Linked DNA regions of Streptosporangium sp. NBC_01755. The protein of the gene in region 1 interacts with the protein of each later gene in a pairwise test. Links are inferred from orthologs where the notes say so. Each region holds a gene or a part of one and is shown on either strand. Other genes may lie near its edges.

Region 1 (4,523 bases):
GTCCCATCCGACCTCCTGCACCACCTGACCCTGCTTGAGGCCGAGTCGTTCGGCCAGGCCGCGTTCGCCCTGGGCCTGACCCGCGGTCGCGCTCACGTTTGTCCCTCCTGCTTGGATGGCCCCGCAATCACACGGTGCTCAAAGTGCTTCGGCACAGTCCACACGCTGTGACCCTTAGTCGTCAACGGTCGCCACGGCAACGACTGGGCTACGTATGAATTAGTCCGACAAAAATGACAAACGGACCTGGCGTTCCAGATTGTCGATGTTGAGATCCACCACGGCGATGGACTGCCAGGTTCCCAGCGCGAGCCGTCCCGACAGGACCGGGACGGTGGCGTACGGCGGAATGAGGGCGGGCATGACATGCGACCGTCCATGCCCTCTTGAACCGTGCGCATGCCTCCATCTGCCATCGGCAGGAAGCAGAGCCTCCAAGGCCGCGAGCAGATCGTCGTCACTGCCTGAACCCAGCTCCAGCAGCGCGACCCCGGCGGTCGCATGGGGCACGAAGACGTTCAACAGGCCGTCGCCCCCACATGACCGGACGAAGCTCTCGCACTCGGAGGTGATGTCGTGCACCCGATCCCGGGAACCCGTTACCACCTCGATCGTCTGAGATCTCACATACCGATCCTACGATCCATCGTGAGCTGCGACGACGACCGCACCCCGGTCCGGAGCGCATCAGTGCCCCATCCGTCACACGCCCGCCCTGGGTAGATCACCTTATTTGGGATGCTCCTGCCCTCCATGAGGGCATGAAAAGGGTACGGAGGGCACTATGTGGGGAGGGCCACCCGTTACATATATGCAAGATTTCGATCGGTCCCGGCGGCGTCCCCGAGCCCGGAAAGCCTTCCTGCCGCAGGGTTTCGGGCCTCGTCCGGACCGCGGGCCCGGAGTCCCAAGGGGAGAGACCCCGGATTTCCAGGGAGAGGCCCTGTAAAAAGTAGGGAACCTCGTTGTAACCTTTGACGGCGATTCATCCTACCATCGGTGGTCTAGGCCACTTTTGTGCCCCTGCCAGCAGGGATCTCCTGGTTACCGGTAAGTAGAGATGCACTTTCCGGGGTAAGCGACCAGGATGGAAGACGACCTACACCAGACAAAAGTCCATCCTCGGAAGGCGAGACCCAGTGGCTTCCGGACGCCAGCGTTTCTCGATCATCAGCGACGGCCTACCCAGCCAGCTTCCTGATGTCGACCCCAGTGAGACCCAGGAGTGGCTCGAGTCGCTCGACAACGTCATCAAGACGGAAGGTCGCACTCGTGCTCGTTATCTGATGCTTCGGCTGTTGGAACGGGCCCGGGAGCACCAGGTCGGTGTGCCCGGCCTGCGCAGCACCGACTACATCAACACCATCCCGCCGGAACGTGAGCCCTGGTTCCCGGGCGACGAGTACGTCGAGCGCCGGATCCGCGCCTATACGCGCTGGAACGCGGCGGTCATGGTGACCCGGGCCAACGCCCGCACCAACGTCGGCGGGCACATCGCCACCTATGCCTCGGCCGCGTCGCTCTACGAGGTGGGTTTCAACCACTTCTTCCGCGGCAAGGATCACGGCGAGTCCGGAGACCAGGTCTTCTTCCAGGGCCACGCCGCACCGGGCATCTACGCCCGCGCCTTCCTTGAGGGCCGCCTCAAGGAGGCCCAGCTCGACGCCTTCCGCCAAGAGCTCTCGCACGGTTTCAAGGGCCTGCCCTCCTACCCGCACCCCCGCCTGATGCCCGACTTCTGGGAGTTCCCCACGGTCTCCATGGGTCTCGGGCCGATCGGGGCGATCTATCAGGCCCGGTTCAACCGCTACCTGCTGAACCGGAAGATCAAGGACACCAGCCGGAGCCACGTCTGGTGCTACCTCGGTGACGGCGAGATGGACGAGCCCGAGTCGCTCGGCGCGATCGGCCTGGCGGCCCGTGAGGAACTCGACAACCTCACCTTCGTCATCAACTGCAACCTGCAGCGTCTCGACGGCCCGGTGCGCGGCAACGGAAAGATCATCCAGGAGCTGGAGTCCTACTTCCGTGGCGCCGGCTGGAACGTCATCAAGGTCGTCTGGGGCCGCGACTGGGATCCGCTGCTGGCGGCCGACGTCGACGGCGTGCTGGTCAACAAGATGAACACCGTCCCCGACGGCCAGTTCCAGACCTACTCCGTCGAGTCCGGCGAGTACATCCGCGAGAACTTCTTCGGTGACGACCCGCGCCTGCGCAAGATGGTCGAGCACCTCTCGGACGAGGACATCCGCAAGCTGTCGCGCGGCGGCCACGACTACCGCAAGGTTTACGCGGCCTACAAGTCGGCCCGCGAGCACGTCGGCCAGCCGACCGTCATCCTCGCCCAGACCATCAAGGGCTGGACCCTCGGCAAGGACTTCGAGGCGCGCAACGCGACGCACCAGATGAAGAAGCTGTCCAAGGCCGACCTGAAGGAGTTCCGCGACCGGCTCTACCTGCCGATCCCCGACTCCGCCCTCGAAGCCGACCTTCCTCCGTACTTCCACCCGGGCGAGAACGACCCCGAGATCCAGTACATGAAGGAGCGGCGCGCGGCCCTGGGCGGTTTCCTGCCCAAGCGCGTGATGCGCGCCAAGCCGGTCAAACTTCCCGGCGACGCCGCCTACGCACAGCTGAAGAAGGGCTCCGGCAAGCAGAACGTCGCCACCACCATGGCGTTCGTCCGCCTGCTCAAGGACCTCATGCGCGACAAGGAGATCGGCCACCGCTTCGTGCCGATCATCCCTGACGAGGCGCGTACCTTCGGTCTCGACGCGATCTTCCCGACGGCGAAGATCTACTCGCCGCACGGCCAGACGTACGAGGCGGTCGACCGCGAGCTGCTGCTGTCGTACAAGGAGTCGACCGAGGGCCAGATCCTGCACGAGGGCATCAGCGAGTCGGGCTCGATGGCCTCCACGATCGCGGTCGGCTCGTCGTACGCCACGCACGGCGAGCACATGATCCCGATCTACATCTTCTACTCGATGTTCGGCTGGCAGCGCACCGCCGACCAGATGTGGCAGCTCGCCGACCAGATGGGCCGCGGCTTCCTGCTCGGCGCCACCGCAGGCCGCACCACGCTGAACGGCGAGGGCCTGCAGCACGAGGACGGCCACACCCCGCTGATCGCCTCGACGAACCCGGCGGCGGTCTCGTACGACCCGTCGTGGGGGTTCGAGGTGGCCCACATCGTCCAGGACGGCCTGCGGAGGATGTACGGCGAGCAACCGGAGAACGTCTTCTACTACCTGACCGTCTACAACGAGCCCTACCTCCAGCCCGCCGAGCCCGCGGACCTGGACGTGGCGGGCCTGCTCAAGGGTCTGTACAGGTTCGCCCCGGCTCCGGCCGTCTCGGGGCCGAAGGCCAACATCCTGGTGTCCGGCGTGGCCGGGCCGTGGGCCGTGGAGGCCCAGCGGTTGCTGGCCGAGGACTGGGGTGTGGCGGCGGAGGTCTGGTCGGCCACCTCCTGGACGGAGCTGCGCCGTGACGCGCTCGCCGCCGAGGAGCACAACCTGCTCAACCCCGGGGCGGACAAGCGCGTGCCGTACATCACGCAGGCGCTGTCGAAGGCCCAGGGGCCGTTCGTGGGCGTGAGCGACTACATGCGGGCGGTCCAGGACCAGATCGCCCAGTGGGTTCCCGGTGACTGGAGCTCGCTCGGCACCGACGGCTTCGGCCTGTCGGACACCCGGTCGGCGCTGCGCCGCCACTTCCACGTGGACGCGGCCTCGATCACCCTGGCCGTGCTCACCCAGCTGGTCGAGCGCGGTGAGCTCGACTCCGAGGTGCTGGGCGACGCCATCGCCATGTACCACCTGAAGAACGGCGTGACCGAGGCCGGGGGCGCCGAGAGCAACGACACCCAGTCCATGGGAGTGTGATCCTTTCCGGGCGGGTTCTCCTTTTCCAGGGGGGCCCGCCCGGTTAGGGTGGAATCGCTTCCCCCGGCGAACGATTCCAGGGGGAGCTGTTTCATGGCAAGAATCCTTAGGGCGGCCGCGACGGTCACGGCCCTGTCAACCGCGCTCGCCGCCTGCGGCGGCTACGGGAACCGCGCCGTCTCGGACATCTCCGCGCCGACCGCCACCGCGGCAACGGTCACGCCCTCGGGGACGCCCTCGAAGACGATCGTCTGGGGTCCCTGCACCGACATCCAGCGACCCGGCGGCCAGCCCCCCGCGGCGCCCGACCGCACGCAGCAGTGCGGGAGGCTCAAGGTCCCGCTCGACTACGCCAAACCGAACGGCGAGTCCATCGACATGGCCGTCATCCGCGTCAAGGCCACGGGCCCCGGTGCGCGGATCGGCTCGCTGGTCTTCAACTTCGGCGGTCCCGGCGCCTCGGGCGTCGACACCCTCGCCCAGGCCGCCAAGGCCTTCACCAATCTGAACCGCCGCTACGACCTGGTCAGCTTCGATCCCCGCGGAGTCGGCCGCAGTTCGGGCGTCAGGTGCGACGGCAACGCGATGATGGACAAGTTCACCTCGATGAACACCCTGCCCACCAACGACGCCGAA
Region 2 (3,957 bases), 2.7 Mb from region 1 along the record:
CCCAGCAACCCGCCACCGACAAAACCGACAAAGCTCAGGGCCCCGATGATGAACCCCTGGCGGTATCCCGACACCGCGAAGGCCACCATCAGGGCGATCAGGATGAGGTCGAGGAGATCACCGCTCACTCCTTTACGGTATCCAGCCCTTGCCCCGCGCGTGCACACCTTCTGCGAGGTCTCTGCGGTTATCGTGGCCGAATGGCGATGATCGGAGGAGCGGCGACCGTGGGGGCTCTCATCGAGACCGCGCTGCGGGAGCGAGATCAGGAGGGCGCGGCCCGCTGGCGCGTGATCACCCAGCTGCAGGAACGGGGCGATCTGGAGACCTTCACCGCGGCACGGAGACTCTGCTCGGGAAAGACCACGGCCGAGCGGATGCTCGGGGTCGACATCCTGGGGCGGCTCGGCTTCGTCGACCGGACCCTGCCGGTGCTTCGCGGCCTGTCGGTCCGTGAGGAAAACTGCCTGGTGCTCTACTCGGTACTGATCGCCTTCGGCCACCTCAGGGACCGCCGCGGGCTACCGTCGGTGATCGCCCTCTCCGAACACGCCGATCCCCGGATCAGGTACGGGGCCGCCTACGCGCTGCCGAACATCATGGGCAACCCACCCGACCCGACGGGCCTGGCAGCGCTGCGACGGCTGACCCTCGATCCCGACGGGGACGTGGCCGACTGGGCTCGACTGGGCCTGGCCCTGTCAACGGGACGCGAGGTTGAGGACGTCGGGCGGGATGTCCTCGATCCGTGAACGATCCCAGGGAAGCTCGAAACCCGAACGGCCGAGCACACCGTCGAGCACTCCCGCGGTGAACCCCCACACCAGCAGCCCGCGCACCCGGAAAGCCGGCCCCGAGTAACCACTCGGATGGCGCAGCCTGATCCGGTTGGCCGGGTCGACGAGCTCGCGGATCGGGACCCGCTCCACCGACTCCACCTCGTCCGGCGAGGCCGCGTGGACCACGCAGGGCGTGTGCCACCAGGCCAGCACCGGGGTCACCCGGTTGTCGCTGCGGCTCACGTACAGCTCGGGCATGGTCCCGATCACCTGGACGCCCGTCGGATCCAGACCGGTCTCCTCACCGGCCTCGCGCAGCGCGGCGGCGATCGGGCCGTCGTCCTCCGGGTCCACCCCGCCGCCCGGGAACGCGGGCTGCCCGGCGTGTGTGCGCCCGCGTGAGCTCCGCTGGATGAGCAGCACGTCCGGACCGAGCGGCCCCTCGCCGAAGAGCAGCAGCACCGCGGCCGGGCGCCCGCCGGCCGCCGGCGGACGCATCATCGAGGGCACCGGCGTTCCCGCGACCCGCTCCGCCAGCGTTTCCAACCATCCGGGAACCTCTTCCACGGGCACACCTCCGGTCCTCTGCAACACGGCGCCCCGCTCCGCGCTTCCCGGGCCCGGCGGGATGGTAGCGGATCCACCGGGACCGGGAAGCGGTCTTACCGCACCGATGAAGGAAAGATCACGAGAAGGGGCCGGGACGCACCAGCTTGGCGGCCTGGGCGGGGTCCGTGGGGCCGATGCCGTACGAGGGGCAGAGCTCGGCGAGCGGGCACACTCCGCAGGCCGGCGTGCGGGCATGACAGACGCGGCGGCCATGCCAGATCAAGCGGTGGGACATCATCGTCCAGTCGCGCTTCGGTATGAGCTCGGCGACGACCCGCTCGATCTTCACCGGGTCGGTCTCCGAGGTCCACCGGAAGCGGTGGGTGAGCCGCTGGAAGTGGGTGTCGACGGTGATTCCGGGCACCCCGAAGGCGTTGCCGAGCACCACATTGGCGGTCTTGCGGCCGACTCCCGGCAGGGTCACCAGATCCTTGAGCTTTCCCGGGACCTCGCCGCCGAAGCGCTCACACAGGGTCTGGGCCATGCCGATGATGCTGTTGCTCTTGGCCCGGAAGAACCCGGTGGGCCGGATGATCCCCTCCAGCTCGGCCCGGTCGGCACCGGCATAGTCTTCTGCTGTGGGATATTTCACAAAAAGGGTAGGAGTGACCGTATTGACCCTTTTATCCGTGCACTGTGCGGACAAGATCGTCGCAACCAGCAGCTCAAGAGGATTGCCGAAGTCAAGCTCGCAATGGGCGTCGGGATAGGCCTTCGCCAAGATCCGGTCCATTCGCCGAGCTCGACGTACCAGGGCAAGCTGGGATTCACCACCGGGGCTGACATTGCGGAGCACTCCGACAGCCTACGCTCAAGGCCCCCCGCAGAGCCGCTCGGTGGGATGGGTCACAATAACTGCGTGAGCCGTGAAACAGGAGGCACTGTGAACTCCGACGACGTGCTGGGCAAGGCCCCTCTGTTCGCCGCGCTCGACCGTGAGAGCGCCGCCGCGCTGCGCACGAGCATCTCCGAGGTACGTCTCGCCAAAGGGCAGACCCTTTTCAGCGAGAACGAGACCGGAGATCGCCTCTACGTGGTGCTCGAAGGCAAGATCAAGCTCTCCCGTACCGCACCCGACGGCCGGGAGAACCTGCTCAGCGTGCTCGGCCCGAGCGAGATGTTCGGCGAGCTTTCCCTGTTCGACCCCCGTCCCCGCACGGCGTCCGCCACAGCGCTGACCGACGTCCTGCTGGCCGGGCTCGGACACGACGACCTGCGCCCCTGGCTGACCGGCCGCCCCGAGGTCGCCCTTCACCTGCTGCGCGCCCTGGCCCAACGCCTCCGCCGTACGAACGACGTGCTGGCCGACCTGGTCTTCACAGACGTTCCCGGACGGGTGGCCAAGGCCCTGCTGGACCTGGCCGATCGTTTCGGCCAGCGGGTCGACGACGGCGTGCGGGTCCACCACGACCTCACCCAGGAGGAGCTGGCCCAGCTGGTCGGCGCCTCCCGCGAGACCGTGAACAAGGCGCTGGCCGACTTCGCCCAGCGCGGCTGGCTGCGCATCGAGGCCAAGGCCGTGGTCATCATGGACCTGGAGCGGCTGCACAACCGTTCGCGCTGACCGGTCGGGCCGCACGCGGCCCAGGCTCTGTCCCCCTTGAGGAACGGAACACTAGCCGTCCAGATAGGCGAGCTGCGCGCGGACCGACATCTCGGCGGCGAACCAGAGGGACCTGTCCACGTCCGCGTAGACGATCTCGACGATCTCGCGAGGCGTCGCCGCCCCCCGCTCCCTGGCCTCCCGGATCTGGTCCAACCGACGCCGCCGGTGCGCGATGTAGCCGTCGAGCGCGCCGATCGGATCGGGGAGCACCGGGCCGTGACCGGGCAGCAGCGCCTCGGCCCCGACCTGCTCGGCTCTCGCCCGGAGCAGGTCCAGGGAGCGCAGGTAGTCGGCCAGGTCGCCGTCCGGCGCGATCATGGTGGTGCCGCGGCCGAGCACGGTGTCGCCGGTGAGGATCGCCCTGTCCTGTGGCAACCAGAAGCAGAGCGAGTCGAACGAGTGGCCTGGCGTGCCCACCACGTGCAGCTCCAGGCCTCCTGCCGTGAGCACGTCGCCGTCGCCGAGCCCCTCCTCACCCAGCCGGTGCGCGGGATCCAGTGCCCTGACGGGCGCGCCGACCAGCCCCGCGAACCTCGCGGCACCACCGCTGTGGTCATGGTGCCCGTGGGTCAGCAGGATCGCGACGACCCGGCGGCCCTCCAGCCGGCCCGCGACCCGCGCGAGGTGCTCCTCGTCGTCGGGGCCGGGGTCGACGACCAGCACCTCCTCCCCGAAGCCGATCACCCACGTGTTGGTGCCGTCCAGGGTCATCTCCGAGGGGTTCGGGGCGAGAAGGTTGAGCGCGTGTTCCGTACCCGCCCCGTCCGGCCCCTCCAGGGGGATCCGCAGCCCGCTCACCGGGCACCGAACTCGTAGTCGTCGTCGAGCACGATGCGCATTTCCCCGTCCACCTCGGCGATCTTGGGCATGAAGGTCACGATCTCACGCTCGGCCGCGAGCGTCTCGGACACCTTCTCGTAGGCGCACAGCTCGGTGAGCGTGCGACAGGTCGGGGGCATCAGG

Evidence for each region. The genes of interacting proteins can lie anywhere in the genome.
Region 2: the proteins of aceE (region 1) and nth interact in binary tests that used the Escherichia coli proteins (3 or more experiments, as listed by UniProt). The link is inferred for Streptosporangium sp. NBC_01755 from one-to-one orthologs.

The regions. Positions count from the first base shown.
Region 1 is NZ_CP109131.1:1,107,794-1,112,316, forward strand. The notes cover bases 810-4,087. They hold aceE (pyruvate dehydrogenase (acetyl-transferring), homodimeric type), read left to right. Parts: upstream 810-1,139; coding sequence 1,140-3,887; downstream 3,888-4,087. Other genes in these bases: OG884_RS04725 (alpha/beta hydrolase), read left to right, coding at 3,981-4,087. Also shown: OG884_RS04710 (DUF3052 domain-containing protein), read right to left, coding at 1-96; OG884_RS04715 (secondary thiamine-phosphate synthase enzyme YjbQ), read right to left, coding at 220-627; more of OG884_RS04725, read left to right, coding at 4,088-4,523. UniProt on the Escherichia coli protein: Component of the pyruvate dehydrogenase (PDH) complex, that catalyzes the overall conversion of pyruvate to acetyl-CoA and CO(2).
Region 2 is NZ_CP109131.1:3,851,182-3,855,138, reverse strand. What follows is about bases 325-3,180. They hold nth (endonuclease III), read right to left. Parts: upstream 2,185-3,180; coding sequence 1,465-2,184; downstream 325-1,464. Other genes in these bases: OG884_RS18140 (MBL fold metallo-hydrolase), read right to left, coding at 3,004-3,180; OG884_RS18145 (Crp/Fnr family transcriptional regulator), read left to right, coding at 2,272-2,952; OG884_RS18155 (NUDIX hydrolase), read right to left, coding at 702-1,346; OG884_RS18160 (HEAT repeat domain-containing protein), read left to right, coding at 325-752. In the rest of the region: OG884_RS18165 (MarP family serine protease), read right to left, coding at 1-128; more of OG884_RS18160, read left to right, coding at 201-324; more of OG884_RS18140, read right to left, coding at 3,181-3,792; OG884_RS18135 (NUDIX hydrolase), read right to left, coding at 3,789-3,957. UniProt on the Escherichia coli protein: DNA repair enzyme that has both DNA N-glycosylase activity and AP-lyase activity. The DNA N-glycosylase activity releases various damaged pyrimidines from DNA by cleaving the N-glycosidic bond, leaving an AP (apurinic/apyrimidinic) site.